2 regions of the Pseudarthrobacter sp. NPDC058362 genome follow, and region 1 is predicted to be linked to the other one. Evidence: predicted binding sites of a transcription regulator. Region 1 holds the regulator's gene; the other holds the start of a gene.
The links. Region 1 encodes Rex, which represses fermentation and respiration genes when NADH is low (regulators of the CRP and FNR family bind a similar motif). Its sites were predicted from a motif close to CTTGTGAANNNNTTCACAAG; they were not measured.
Positions count from the first base shown of each region.

Region 2: the regulator Rex is predicted to act here: its motif matches at 3,663-3,682, upstream of ACFWIX_RS10145 (glyceraldehyde-3-phosphate dehydrogenase).

Region 1 covers NZ_JBHXIW010000001.1:387,877-395,327, forward strand. Annotated here, with positions in the region: gene ACFWIX_RS01740 (alpha-hydroxy-acid oxidizing protein) at 1-626, opposite strand, end outside; gene ACFWIX_RS01745 (3-deoxy-7-phosphoheptulonate synthase) at 932-2,032, shown strand; gene ACFWIX_RS01750 (helix-turn-helix domain-containing protein) at 2,180-2,392, shown strand; gene ACFWIX_RS01755 (30S ribosomal protein bS22) at 2,544-2,642, shown strand; gene ACFWIX_RS01760 (HAD family hydrolase) at 2,782-3,600, opposite strand; gene ACFWIX_RS01765 (FG-GAP-like repeat-containing protein) at 3,706-5,328, shown strand; gene ACFWIX_RS01770 (glutaredoxin family protein) at 5,404-5,658, shown strand; gene ACFWIX_RS01775 (redox-sensing transcriptional repressor Rex) at 5,746-6,441, shown strand; gene ACFWIX_RS01780 (hypothetical protein) at 6,509-7,315, opposite strand.
Region 2 covers NZ_JBHXIW010000004.1:93,298-100,748, forward strand. Annotated here, with positions in the region: gene ACFWIX_RS10120 (Nif3-like dinuclear metal center hexameric protein) at 57-1,007, shown strand; gene ACFWIX_RS10125 (zinc ribbon domain-containing protein) at 1,098-1,835, shown strand; gene ACFWIX_RS10130 (YaaA family protein) at 1,851-2,615, opposite strand; RNA gene rnpB (RNase P RNA component class A) at 2,672-3,059, shown strand; gene ACFWIX_RS10140 (TspO/MBR family protein) at 3,121-3,630, shown strand; gene ACFWIX_RS10145 (glyceraldehyde-3-phosphate dehydrogenase) at 3,897-5,375, shown strand; gene ACFWIX_RS10150 (hypothetical protein) at 5,442-5,651, shown strand; gene ACFWIX_RS10155 (HNH endonuclease family protein) at 5,774-6,571, shown strand; gene def (peptide deformylase) at 6,578-7,150, opposite strand; tRNA gene ACFWIX_RS10165 (tRNA-His) at 7,244-7,316, opposite strand; gene orn (oligoribonuclease) at 7,446-7,451, opposite strand, start outside.

The DNA.
Region 1 (7,451 bases):
CAGAGGTACAGCTGGAACCAGTTACGGCCGTTCGGCGCGGCCGCGGCGACATCCTCGATCGAGGCAGTGCCCATCGTGGAGAGGGTGTAGGGGATGCCGGCGGCCTCCGCAGCCTGCGACCCCGCGTACTCGCCCTCAGACTGCATCATCCGGGTGAATCCGGTGGGCGCGATGCCTACGGGAAGGCGCGACGGCTTGCCGAGGATTTCCGTGCTGAGGTCGATGGTCGACACGTTCCGGAGGATCCCGGGACGGAATTCGATGTCCAGGAAGGCTTCGCGGGCGCGGCGGAGCGTGATTTCGCCTTCCGCGGCGCCGTCCGTGTAGTCGAACGGTGCCTGCGGCGTGCGGCGCTTGGCGATGTCCCGGAGTTCCCAGATGGTGCTGGCGCGCTTGAGCCTGGCGTCCTTGCTGAACTCCGGCTTCTTGAACTGCATCAGCGGCGCGAGGTCCGAGTACTTGGGGATCCGGCGCTTGAGGGCGGCGGGAACCCTGGCGGCGGGAACTTTGGAGCCGGAAGCAGCGGACGACGCCGGCGCGCCAGCAGGTGCCGGCGCTGCGGGAATGTCCGTGGTTTCCGGAGCGGGGGTCGCCTCGGGGCTGCTGGGCTGGAGCGTGTGCGTCATGGCGTCCTTCGTTGGGCGTGCTGGCGTGGTCTGCCTCACACTGTACGTGATGTGGTCGGACCACATCAACCCCCGAATGTTACGGCGTGATTTTTGCCGATGGCGTGGGCCGCGGTTATCGTCTTTCCATGACTAACCGTTGGTATGCGTATTTTTCGTTGGCTCTGGAGGGGCCCGCGTCTAACTGACACGCATCCAACTACCTTCAGAGCCAACAGGGCAGAGATCACTCTCTGCCCTTCGCCGTTTCTCCGGCGGGTTCTGAATTCCGGGCCCGCTTCCCATCTGGAACAGGACCCCATCACATGAACACCGCAACAGCCCAGAACTCCACGTCAAACCTGCGAGTCAGCGAATTCACCGCCCTCCCCACGCCCCAGGACCTCATCGCGGAGCTGCCCCTGGACGAAAAGGCGGCAGGCGTCGTCGAACGCGGACGTGACGAAGTCCGCGCCATCATGGACGGCGTGGACGACCGCCTCCTGGTCATCGTCGGCCCCTGCTCCATCCACGATCCCCAGGCCGGGTTGGAATACGCCCGCCGGCTGGTGAGCCAGGCCGAGAAGCACAAGGAAGACCTCCTGGTGGTCATGCGCACGTACTTCGAAAAGCCGCGCACCACCGTGGGCTGGAAGGGCCTGATCAACGATCCCCGCCTGGACGGCAGCCACGACATGGTCACTGGCCTGCGCACCGCCCGGCACTTCCTGCAGCAGGTCACCGCCCTGGGCCTGCCCACCGCCACCGAATTCCTGGAGCCGATCAGCCCGCAGTACATGGCAGATTTGATCGCGTGGGGCGCCATCGGGGCCCGGACCACCGAAAGCCAGATCCACCGCCAGCTTGCCTCCGGGCTGTCCATGCCGATCGGCTTCAAGAACGGCACCGACGGCGACCTCCAGGTGGCGATCGACGCCTGCGGTGCCGCCGCGGCAGCCCAGTCGTTCCTGGGGATCGACGGCGACGGCCGGGCCGCCCTGGTGGCCACCGCCGGAAATCCGGACACCCACGTGATCCTCCGCGGCGGCCGCAAAGGACCGAACTACTCGGCAGCCGACGTCGAACGTGCTTCCGAAAAGCTCGCCGCCAAGCACCTGAACCCCCGCCTGATCGTGGACGCAAGCCACGCCAACAGCGGCAAGAGCCACCACCGCCAGGCCGAGGTGGCCCTGGAGATCGGGGCGCAGCTGGAGGACGGCGGAACGGCGGCCCAGGCGGTGGCCGGCGTCATGCTGGAGAGCTTCCTGGTAGGCGGCGCGCAGAACCTGGACGTGGCGGAGAACGCGGCGGGGCAGGCTGACCTTGTGTACGGCCAGAGCGTGACGGACGCCTGCATGGAATGGGACGTTACGGTTTCCGTCCTGGACCAGCTGGCGGCGTCGGCCCGGAAGCGCCGGACCGCATAGAGAAAGTGCCCGCCGGTACTTTCACTTCTGCCACAGGAACAACTAGAGTGTCCAAATAGGTGGTTGGTGGATGGCTCAGCATCAGAACACCGCATTGGCATTACATGGGGTCACTGTGTCCATCCGTCAGCAAAGGAATTCAAGGAAATGTCGGCAGAGCAGAACTTCTCCAACGCGAAGTTCCTGACCGTGGCTGAGGTAGCCCAGGTCATGCGGGTCTCCAAGATGACGGTCTACCGTCTGGTCCACGCCGGTGAACTGCCGGCCGTCCGCTTCGGCCGCTCTTACCGGGTACCGGAAACCGCCGTCGAACAGTACCTGCAGGGTGCCGTGGTGGAAGGGCACACGGAGACCGCCTGAGCAGGACTGTCAGGAGCCGCTCCGGATAAGCGGTACCCTGTTAAGGAACGTTTTACGTCATTGTAAGAATCTGTCAGTTGTCAGTTCGTTGCTCAGTCCGCGAACCATTTCCATCAGACAGGTACTGCATCTAGTTTGGTAAGGAACTTTCGTGGGTTCAGTTATTAAGAAGCGTCGCAAGCGTATGGCCAAGAAGAAGCACCGCAAGCTGCTTCGCAAGACCCGTCACCAGCGCCGCAACAAGAAGTAAATACTTCGCACAGCGTGGAACTGCCCGTCGCCTTCATGGCGGCGGGCTTTTCTTTTGCCGCAGTCCTGGGCTTGTTCGCGGAACCGGGCCTTGAAGGGCCGGATCCGCGAAGAAGCTTAGGACGGAAGAGGGACCAACCCTAGATGCGGGGGCCGCGCATGCGGGCGAAGCCTTTCCAGAGTCCGTACACCGCGCCGCAGACGGTGGCGGCCTTGAGCCCGAGCGTTGCGGCACGCCGTCCGGCCCGGAAATCGTAGACGGGCCAGTTGTTGTCGCGGGCATGCCTGCGCAGCCGGGAGTCCGGGTTGATTGCCACCGGGTGGCCCACCAGAGTCAGTAGTGGAATGTCGTTATAGGAATCGCTGTAGGCCCAGCAGCGCTTCAGGTCCAGGCCTTGGGCGTGCGCAAGTTCCTGGACAGCCACGGCCTTGGCGGAGCCGTGAAGGATGTCGCCTACCAGCCGGCCGGTGTACAAGCCTTCCGAAATCTCCCCCTCCGTGCCCAGCGCTCCGGTCAGGTCCAGCCGCGTGGCGATCACCGTCGCCACCTCGATGGGGGTGGCGGTCACCAGCCATACCCGGCGTCCGACGCGCAGATGCTGTTCGGCGAGGGCCTTGGCGCCCGGCCAGATCCGCGAGGCGATCATCTCGTCGTAGACCTCCTCGCCCAGGATCCTGACGTCATCGACGCTGATGCCCACCGCCAGGCTGAGAGCCGAATCGCGGACGGCATGCACGTCATCCATGTTTTCCCCGCGGGCCATGAACATGAACTGCTTCCACGCCATCCCGGCCGCCTGCCGCAGCGTGAAGGCCCCGCGCTGGTGCATCTTGCGGGCCACGTGGAACAGGCTGGCCCCGCGCATCAGGGTGTTGTCCACATCGAAGAACGCCGCCTCGCCGGGCTGCGGCGCCGCAACCGGCTTGGTGACTACGGCGACGTATTTCTCCTCGGGCATGGTGTCGAGTCTAGTTGTTATGTCCGCCGACGTTAGGGAGGCCCGGAAGCTGGCGGCCCGCCGCTTCCCGGACCTACACTGGGTGGAGGCAAAGGAGCGGCGGCGATGGATGCTGAAGGTCGTCATTCAGGGAGTCAATCCCGCGCGCGGCGGTCCGGGAAGCGGTCCCTGACGGCCGTGCTCGTGTTCCTCGCGCTCCTCCTGGCTTCCGTCCCCGGCACGCCTTCGGCGCAGGCTGCATCGCTCAGTGGCCACGATATTTCGTGGCCACAATGCCCGACGGCGGTGGGCGGCTATGGCCTGCCCCTACCGCCCGCGTCGTCCCAGTTCGTTATTATCGGCCTCACGAAGGGGCTCCCCTTCACCGAGAACCCGTGCCTGGCGAGCCAGGTGGACTGGGCCAGGACCAACGGCAAGCCGGCGCACGCGTACACCATGGCGGCTTTCCCCACGCCTGCCCAGCTCGCCACCTACGGGACGCGGGGGCCCTGGTCCGCCGCCACCCGCGCTGGCCAGCTCTCCAACGTGGGTTACGCCGAAGCACGGTTCGCGATCGACAGCCTGGCCCGGGTGGGCTTTACGCCGCCTGTGGTGTGGATCGACGTGGAACCCCGGCCGGCACAGCCTTGGCCCACGGCCACCGCAGCCCAGCAGCGCGAAAACCGTTACATCATCGAAGGCATCATGCGCGCCCTGCGGGATGCGAAATTCTCGTACGGCCTCTACTCCTACGAGTCCGGGTGGGCAGGCATCACAGGCTCGTGGCGCCTGCCGGGCGTTCCGGTGTGGGCAACGGCCGGCAGGCTGGACTATCCAGGCGAGGCCCTGGACCGCTGCCGCCAGCCGAGTTTCTCCGGAGGGCGCGTCTATATTTCGCAGTGGTACGACGACACCCGGGACTATGACCTGACCTGTGATCCGTACGCGTTCACGCCGTTGCCCGTTCCGGCATCGAGCCTCTCGGGATCGACCGGGGACTTCAACGGCGACTGGAACACGGACATCCTTGCCCGCCTGCCCGCCACGGGCGAGCTGCGCATGTACCCCGGGAACGGCCGGGGAGGCCGGCTACCCGGCGTGGTGATCGGCAAGGGCTGGAACATCTTTAATTCCCTCGAGACACCGGGCGACTTCGACGGAGACGGCGCGCTGGACGTCATGGCCCGGGAGACTTCCACCGGCTACCTGTGGCTCTACCGTGGCAACGGTACCGGCGGCTTCCTGCCCCGAGTCCGCATCGGCAACGGCTGGAACATCTTCAGCGCCATCGTGGGCCCAGGCGATTTCAACGGCGACCAACGGGTGGATGTCCTCGCCAGGGAAACAAACGGGAACCTGTGGCTGTACCGCGGAAACGGTACCGGTGGCTTCCTTCCCCGGGTGCTCGTCGGCAGCGGGTGGAACATCTTCAGCGCCATCGTCGGCCCGGGGGACATGAACGGCGACGGCGCCGCCGATGTCCTGGCGCGGGAAAGTGCCACGGGTTACCTGTGGCTGTACCGGGGCAACGGCGCAGGAGGCTGGCTGCCCCGCGCCCGGGTGGGCAGCGGATGGAACGGAATGACCGCCGTCGTAAGCCCCGGCGACTTCGACGGCGACCGCCGCCCCGACCTGCTGGCCCGCGACGGCGCCGGTTACCTGTGGCTCTACCCCGGCAGCGGCGCCGGCGGCTTCCTGGCACGGATCCAGGTGGGGCCGGGCTGGAACGGGCTCTCGCCGCTCTTTTGACGGCATTCCGTCGGGCGGGGCCTGGGACGCGCCCGTCCGTCACCGCGTCCCCGCGAACGGGGCTACCGTTAATGCATGGTTACCCCGCGCGTCGTACTGATCACCAAATCCGAGTGTCACCTTTGCGAAGAGGCACGCGACGCCGTCGGACGCGTTACTGCCTCGCTAGGCCTGGACTGGACGGAAGAATCCGTGGACCAGCGCCCGGAACTGCGGGACCGCTACGCCGAGGAGATTCCGGTCGTGCTGGTGGACGGTGTCCAGCGCGACTTCTGGAAGATCGACGAAAACCGCCTGCAGCGCGTGCTGGAGCGCGCCATGGCGCAGTAAGGGAGCCGGTTCACGTGATGGCGGCTGCTTTGTTGGCACCGGCGGAGGGGCCCTAGAGTGGAGTCACGACGCAGCACAAAGGAGGGGATGGCCGCGATGGACCACACTCCGCATCCGGTTGCGGACCTTCCGGGCGCGCCGGGGAAGGAAATTCCCCCAGCCGCCGTGGCGCGGCTGACCATCTACCTGCGCGCGCTGAACTCTTTAATGGCCGACGGCGTGGAGCGGGTTTCGTCTGAATCCCTCGCCGAAGTCTCCGGCGTGAGTTCGTCCACGCTGCGTAAGGACCTATCGCACGTTGGGTCCTACGGGACGAGGGGCGTCGGCTACGAGGTTCAGTACCTCAGCCGCAACATCGCCGCGGCCCTCGGCCTGACCCATGACTGGAAAGTGGCGATTGTGGGTGCCGGCAACCTGGGCAAGGCCCTGGCCCGGTATGGCGGGTTCGAATCCCGCGGTTTCGACGTAGTGGCCATCTTTGACGCCGACCAGATGGTGGTGGGCAATGAGGTGGGCTGGCTGCGGGTCAGCGACGTGGCGGATCTGGAGCCAGTCCTGCAAAGGACCGGAGCCAACATGGTGGTGCTTGCGCTGCCCGCGGCCGTCGCCCAGGACGTCTGCGACCGGGTGGTCGAGGCCGGAGTCCACAGCATCCTTAGCTTTGCCCCGGTCATCCTGCAGGTGCCCGACGGCGTCAACCTCCGCAAGGTGGACATGGCCACCGAACTTCAGATCCTGGCGTACCACGCGCAACGGGCGCAGGCTCCGGAACAGACCGCCTAGTTCCGGCTGTGTCCGGGGCTGCGCCCGTTGCTGTGCGCGGGTGACGCCGCGTGCAGATGCTGTGTGGTTACCGGCCGTACGGGTTGCCCATGCCGCCGCCGTATGGGTTGGCGAAAGGCTGCCGGCGGAAGTAGGGGGCGGTGGCAGGCAGGTAGAGCAGGATGATGGCCGCGATGCCCAGCAGCGTGCCGAGGGTTCCGATGGTGAGTCCCGCAAAGAGCCCGGGGACGGAGAACGCCGCGAGAACTGTTCCCAGGATGCGGGCCCAGTTCTTGCCCTTCCGGACAAAGACAGCGACCAGCAAGTACAGCGCCGCCCCAATGATGCCCAACACCACCATGGTGCCGGCGATGATGCCCTTGATGTCGTTGTAGCTGACCTGGTTGCCACTGCCCTCGAGCTGCCGTTCAAATTCCTGGCGGAACACGGGGTTGTCCAGGTCCCCCAGGCCCATGAGCAGCGAAATGACAAAGATGGCGCCCGATGCAATCAGCAGCCAGAAGGACACGTTGACCAGCTGCGGCACCTCACCCTTGCCGCCGCCAGGCTGCTCGGACGGGTACTGGGTGTAGGGGGACTGGCCGTACGGCTGCTGGCCGTAGGGGGACTGGCCATAGGGCGGCTGGCCGTACTGTGGCGGGTTCTGGCCGTACGGTACCGGGTCGCCCGGCTGCTGACCGTAGCCAGGAGCCGGGGGCGGGTTCTGGCCGTATTGCGGCGCATTCTGTCCATACTGGGGCGGGTTCTGGCCGTATTGCGGCGCATTCTCACCGTAGCGGGGCGGCTGATTCGCTGAACCGCCCGGGTTCCCCGCACTGTTTCCCTGCTGGGGATCGTTCGGTCCGGGCGGCGGGGGGACAGGGGGAGTGCTCATGGGCGGTCCTTTTCCAGAAGTGCTTCCAACGGTACTGCCGGGATCGGTCCTGCCCTTCCCCCGGCATGGCTTAGCTCAACCGTACCCCCGCGCGGGCGCGTTGTGGGGACAACGGGGCTTAAAACAGCACCCCGGC
Region 2 (7,451 bases), on a different contig from region 1:
GGCCGGCGCAGTCCGCACGTGCCGGTCTGACCAGGCAATGGGGTAGAAATAAGACTATGGAACCTGAGGACACCGACGTTACCGGACCCGAAGACCACAATGACCGGACCCACGACGGCGATGCCCCCTTCCCGGGGCCCGGCGGGCCAGGTTCGGCGGCACCTTCCGAAACCGTTCCAACCCTGGCCGAGCTGCTTCTGGCGGTGGAAGAGCTGTGGCCCGAGTCACTGGCGGAGAACTGGGACGAGGTGGGCCTGGTGGCCGGGCACCCGGCCGCACCGGTGTCGCGGGTCATGTTCGCCGTGGACCCCACGCTTGAAGTCATTGAAGAAGCCGTGGACTGGGGTGCCGAGCTCTTGATCACGCATCACCCGCTGCTGCTGAAGGGCGTCACGACCGTTGCCGCCACCACACCCAAGGGCCGGGCGGTGCACCGCCTCATCGAATCGGGGACGGCGTTGCTGACGGTGCACACCAATGGCGATTCCGCCGTCGGGGGCGTCTCCGATGTCCTGGCGGATGCGCTGGGGCTCCAGGACGTCGCTCCGTTGGCGACGTCGGCCAACGGACTGCCGGAGGAAGGCATCGGCCGCGTGGGCGAACTGCCCGACGCCATGAGCCTTGGCGACTTCGCCGCCCGCGTTTTCGGCATCCTGCCCTCGGTGGCCGGGGGAGTGCGCGTGTCCGGGGACAAGGACGGACTGGTGCGGCGGATCGCCGTGTGCGGCGGCGCCGGGGATTCGCTGTTCAATGAGGTCAGGGCCAGCAACGCGGACGTATACGTCACCGCCGACCTGCGCCACCATCCAGCCTCGGAGGCACGGGAAGCAGCCCTCAACGGCAGGCCCTACCTGGTCGATGTCTCGCATTTTGCCAGCGAATGGCTCTGGCTCCCCGCGGCAGCATCGGCGCTCGGAAACGTGCTGAGCGACCAGGGCCACGACGTCGAAATCCGGGTCAGCACCACTAACAGCGACCCCTGGGACTTTATCCTGACTCCAGGCTAAGCCGGGCATGGAAGCGGGCCAGGCGCTAGAGTCTAGGAAGCGCCGGTTCGGTGCCCGGCCGCGGCCGGAAAGGATCAAGCGGAGGTAGAAGTGGCCAAGGCAGCACCGGCAGAACAGTTGAAGTTGCTCGACCTGCAGGGACTGGACGCCAAGCTGACCGCGCTGGCCAACCGCCGGCGCGCCCTGGAGACGGACCCCCGGATCAAAGACCTCGAAGCGGCGCTCGCCGTGGCCAACGGCGAACTCGGCGCGGCCAAGGTTGCCGTCCACGATACTGAAGCCGAGCTCAAGCGCGCAGAGGCCGACGTCGAACAGGTCACCGTACGGATCAGCCGGGACGAAGCGCGGCTCAACAGCGGGACGGGACTGTCCAAGGACCTCGTGGCGCTCCAGAAGGACATCGCCTCACTCAACAAGCGGCGCTCGGACCTTGAGGACGTGGAGCTGGAGGTCCTGGAACGGCTGGACACCCTCCGCGAAAAGCAGGCTGCCCAACAGAGGATCGTTGACGACATCCAGGGCTCTTTCGGTTCAATCCGCGGCGAACTCGACCAGGAACTCGCCGCCGTAGCCGCGGAAACGGCCGAGGTCAAGGGCCGCCGCGATGCGTTCGCCCAGGCCCTCGATGCACCGCTGCTGGCGGTCTACGAGAAAACACTCGCCCGGCGCGGTGTGGGGGCCGCCCGGCTGTTCCATGGCACGTCGGAGGCATCCGGCATGAAGCTCAGTCCCGGGGACCTTGCCGACATCAAGGCCGCAGCACCGGAGGACATCGTTTTCTGTCCGGACTCGGGAGCTATCCTGGTCCGCTCCGAAGAATGGGCCTGACCGGCCCGGCTGTCCTCAGCCGGGCAGGATGATGTTCAGCGCGTGCGGCTTGCGTGCCGTGCCAGGAACGAGTTCAGCTGCCCACTTCTCCTGTGCAGCCTTCAGCAGGGCCTGCGGGGTTGCGGGCGCCTTGCCTCGCCGCGTCAGCAGGTGCCGCGCCAATTCGCCCCGGGTGTGCTTGGCAAAGTGGCTCACTACCTTGCGGACCCCGCCGGTTTCGGTAAACACGTTGACGGCGGCCGTCTGTTCCGGCGGCGGTGCCCAGGCCGCCGCGTAGGTGCTGGAGCGGCAATCCACCAGCAGGTGCCCCTCCGCCACCGGGGCGAGGGCGGCGGCCAGGTGGGGCTTCCAGAACGGGGCGAGGCGTCCGACGTCGGGCAGTGCCGTTCCCATCGAAAGCCGGTAGGCCGGAACGCTGTCACCGAAGCGGATGGCGCCCCAGAGCGCGGAAATGACCAGCACTGCGTCGTCCGCTTTGCGCCGCTGGGCCGCACTCATGGTTCCGTACCCCAGGGCGTCGTACAGGACGCCGGAATAGATCCGGTGCGCTGGCGCCGCAGGTTCGGCATGCAGCCGCGTATTGCGTACGACGTCGTCACGCAGCGATGCGCCCACCCCCAGGAGGGCGAGGGCATCCTCGTGCGCACTGACGGTGCCCAGCGACTCAAGGATTTCGGCCCTTCTTGCGTTCAGCGCCGGAAAGGCGAGGGAGTCCCAGTCGAGGGCCGGGCCCCGGGCGGCCGGGGTCTTGCCTTCGGAGGGGGGAAGCAGAATCAGCACCGTCCGATCCTACCGGCGGCTGAAGCAGGCTGCGGCGCCGGTAGACTGGACGCGGATGGGACAGCCAGGCGGCCGCGCGTCACGCAAGTGGCTCGAGGAACGTCCGGGCTCCACAGGGCAGGGTGGTGGGTAACGCCCACTCGGGGTAACCCGCAGGCCAGTGCCACAGAAAACAGACCGCCAGCCTTGCCGTCCCCGGATGGCAAGCGCAGGTAAGGGTGAAACGGTGGTGTAAGAGACCACCAGCTTCCCGGGTGACCGGGAAGGCTAGGTAAACCCCACCCGGAGCAAGGCCAGACAGGACACATTTGAGGGCTGCCCGCCCGAGTGTCCGGGTAGGCCGCTGGAGGGTGCCGGCAACGGTACTCCTAGATGGATGGCCGTCACTCCTTCGCCGGCAACAGCGGGGGAGTACAGAACCCGGCGTATCGGCTGTCCCATCCACCTGCCGTGATTGACCTGGAACGCCGTCGACTGACCTGAAACGCTGTTGGGGAACTGAACCGTGCCTGCTGATACCGCCCCCGCACCCCGCCGGGTCCGCGACCTGCCCGCGCTCGCAGGGTTCCTGGCGCTGTCGGCCGCCACCTGGTTCCTCGCCGCTGTTCCCATCAGGTCCGCCGGTGACTGGTTCGCTGCCTCGGCGCAGGCGCCCTGGATGCCGCCTGGCTGGATGTTCCGGTCCATGTGGATGCTCCTCTACGCCGGCGTAGCTGTCGCGGCCTGGCTGGTATGGCGCCGCGGTGCGCTGCGCGGCGGCACCCTGGCCGGATACTGTGCCCAGCTGGGGCTCAATGCCGCCTGGCCGCTGGCATTTTTTGGACTGTACCCGTTCCTGGGCGCTCCCGCCCTGTGGGTTGCGTTCCTCGTCATCACTGCACTTGCAGCTTCCCTGGCGTTCCTGACCCTCCGCTTTGGGCCCGTCAGCCGGACCGCCGGTTTGCTCCTGCTGCCATATTTCTCCTGGGTGGTGTTCTCCGCCAGCCTGAACCTCTACTCGGCGATCCATAACTGACGGCGGACGCACGGGCATCAGTTGTGGATTCCCGTGTGAGTGATTTCACGCGTCCGGAGCCTTCCGGTGCGCCGCGGCCAACCTAGAATGGATTCCGGACGTAGAAGTTCTCCCGCCTGGGCTGCGTTCGCAGCCGGCGGTTTTTCTTTGCAGCGACCCACGCGCCTGCGGGCCGAACCCGGCAGGCCACGGCGCCCCTGGACATCATCCGGTGGCCGACATCCGCGTACGAAGACGTATGCGGCTGAACCGAGGAAGGTATTTCTGTGAGCCAGACGTCAGATTCTTGTCTTGATACGTGGATGGGCCGGGAGGCTCTTGCCGAAGCCATGATCCCGGTGATCGGGCGGCTTTACCGCGAGAACAACGTGGTGACCAGCATCCACGGCCGGAGCCTGATCAACAAGTCCACCATGAACATCCTCAAGGCGCACCGCTTCGCCCGCCGGATGAGCAAGGACGAGTTGCGCCTGGAGGAGACCGCTCCGCTGCTGAACGCGCTCGCCGGTATGGAACTCGGCGCAGCGGCCATCGACATCGCCCGGCTGAACCAGAAGTTCAAGGACGAAGGTAACGGCGCCAGCCTGGAGGAGTTCCTCCGCGCCGAGCTCGCAGAGATCGTGGGCAAGCGCGGCGGCGACGACCGCACCAGCACGGATGTCGTGCTCTACGGCTTTGGCCGTATCGGACGACTTCTGGCACGCCTCCTCGTTGAGAAGGCCGGAGGCGGCCACGGGCTGCGTCTGCGCGCCATCGTGGTGCGCCGCGGTTCTGACAACGACCTCTCCAAGCGCGCCAGCCTGCTGCGCCGCGATTCCGTGCATGGTTCGTTCGAAGGAACCATCCGGATTGACGAGGAGGCCAACACCATTACGGCCAACGGTGTCCAGGTCCAGGTCATCTACTCGAACGATCCGGCCACCATTGACTACACCGCCTACGGCATCAAGGACGCCCTGGTGGTGGACAACACCGGCCGCTGGCGCGACACGGAAGGCCTGTCCCAGCACCTGCAGAGCAAGGGCGTTGCCCGCGTCCTGCTCACGGCGCCGGGCAAGGGCGAACTGAAGAACATCGTCCATGGCATCAACCACGGGGACATCCTGGATTCGGATCGGATTGTCTCCGCAGCGTCCTGCACGACGAACGCCATCACTCCGGTGCTCAAGGCCATCAACGACAAGTTCGGCGTAGTCCACGGCCACGTGGAAACGGTGCACTCGTTCACCAATGACCAGAACCTGATCGACAACTTCCACAAGGGCGATCGCCGTGGCCGTTCAGCGGCGCTGAACATGGTCATTACCGAGACCGGCGCTGCGAAGGCTGTTGCCAAGGCCCTGCCCGAGCTTCTGGGCAAGCTGACCGGCAGCTCCATCCGCGTCCCCACGCCGGACGTCTCCCTGGCGATCCTGAACCTGAGCCTGGAGAACGGCACCACCAAGGATGAGGTGAACGACTTCCTGCGCGAGATGTCGCTGCACTCGGACCTGCGCAAGCAGATCGACTACATCGACTCCCCGGAAGTTGTTTCCACGGACTTCGTCGGTTCCCGCCGTGCGGGCATCGTGGATGGGCTCGCCACGATTTCCAACGATAAGAACCTTGTCCTCTACGTCTGGTACGACAACGAGTTCGGCTACAGCTGCCAGGTAGTCCGGGTCATGGAGGAAATGGCCGGGGTCAACCCGCCCTCATTCCCGGCCAAGGAGTCGGCCGCCGCGCTGGCAACCATCGCAGTCTAATAACGGTCACCCGGTTTCCCGGCTGATCCTCTGGAATCAGCCGGGAAACCGGACCACACTGGTGGCATGACTAAGGAACCCGCGGTTCAGCACGAAACCACCCTCGAACACGCCCTGGATGTCGCCAAGGCCAACCACAAGGAAGCCTTGCGCCTCCTCGAAGGGGCGCGGGCCGCCCAGGCAACGGGCGACGTCGGCGAGGACCGGGTCCGCCAGCTCGAAGGCCTGTTGGCGGTCGCCGAGGAGGACCTCCGCCGCGTGATGCGCGAGCAGTAGAGGCCGCCCGCCGCCCCATGTGACGCGTCACTCTTCCTCCACACTGTGGAAATCCGCGGAAGGGATGTTCCGGTGCCCTAGGCTCTTCGGGTGCAGGATGTAAACCGCAGCGCGGTGACGCCATGAGCGCCAGCTGGACCGCCTACCGCCGTGCCCGCCGCCGATCCCGCCAGGCATGGGTGTTGCTGGCACTGGCCGCGGTATCTGCGCTGGCGACAGTGGCGTGGTTCTTTACCGACGGGCAGTTCGCACTGGCGGAGCCCGCGGCCGCCGGCCCGGTCGAAGCGCCCGTCTACGACCCCGCCTGGATGAAGCCGGTGGTAGCCGTACGACAGGTGCCGGATGCTACGGCGCTGTCGGTCCTTGAGGGCCTGCCCGTCAAAGGCCGGGCACCGGCCAACAACTACGAGCGGGAGGCGTTCGGCCAGGCCTGGTTGGACGCCGACCGGAACGGCTGCGATACCCGCAACGACATCCTGCGGCGCGATCTCTTGGAGGTCGCGTTCACGGACCGATCCCGGTGTAGGGTGGCGTCGGGCCGCTTCCAGGATCCGTACACGTCGAAGACCATCGACTTCCGCCGCGGCGCAGACAGCAGCCGTGAAGTGCAGATCGACCACGTGGTGGCGCTGTCGGATGCGTGGCAGAAGGGCGCCCAGCAACTGACAACCCGGCAGCGCCAGCACCTGGCCAACGATCCCGTGAACCTCGTGGCCGCGGACGGGCCCGCCAACCAGCAAAAGGGCGCCGCTGACGCCGCCACCTGGCTGCCAAAGAACAAGGCGTTCCGCTGCCACTATGTGGCCCGCCAGGTGTCGGTCAAAGCAGGCTATGGCCTCTGGGTCACCCAGGCCGAAAAGGACGCCATGAAGCGGGTCCTGGCCACCTGCCCGGACCAGCGAACCATCCTGGCACGATAACGGAGCCTAGTGGCCGAAGGGATCGGGGTCCACGCCGGGCATCCAGGTCAGCCCCGGCACACCCCAGCCGCTCTTCTTCGCCTGTTTCATGGCTTTGCGCGCGTAGCGGTCGATCAGCCGGTTGACGTAGAGCTTGCCGTCGAGGTGGTCGTATTCGTGCTGGATCACCCGCGCGAACCAGCCCGTCGCTTCGAACCGGACAGGCTGGCCGTAGCCATCGAAGCCCTCCACCCGTGCCCATTCGGCACGTTTTAGCGGGTAGTGCCCGCCGGGGAATGAGAGGCAGCCCTCTTCCTCCTCATCCGGGTCGGGAAGCGCTCCGGAGATCTTGGAGAGCGTCAGCTGGGGGTTCACCACGACGCCCGTAGGGGGAGCGCCGTCGTCGTTGGCGTATTTGTACACGAAGATGCGCTTGCCCACGCCGATCTGGGGCGCAGCGAGCCCCACGCCGTTGGCGGCGTCGTTGGTTTCGAACATGTCCTCGATGAGCGTGCGGAGGGCGTCGTCGAAGACCTCAACCTCTGCGGCCCGGCGGTGGAGAACAGGTTCTCCCCAGATGGTGATTGGCAGAACTGTCATGTCGTCCGTCCTTTGCGCTGTGGCCGGTATTTGATACATGGGGTACGCAAAAAAAGGAGGCCGCACCGGATATCCGGTACGGCCTCCCGTGAGGGTGAGCGACGGGGGTTGAACCCGCGACCTCCTGGACCACAACCAGGCGCTCTGCCAACTGAGCTACGCCCACCATGTGCCCTGCGGAGCGACCGGCTACCCGGCCCTCTGGAAAGGCAACTCAAATAGCTTACCTGCTGTTCAGCACTGTTTTGGCCACTTTTGCCGATTTCCCGGAAAATTCATGGAAACGTGGCGCAGATTACGC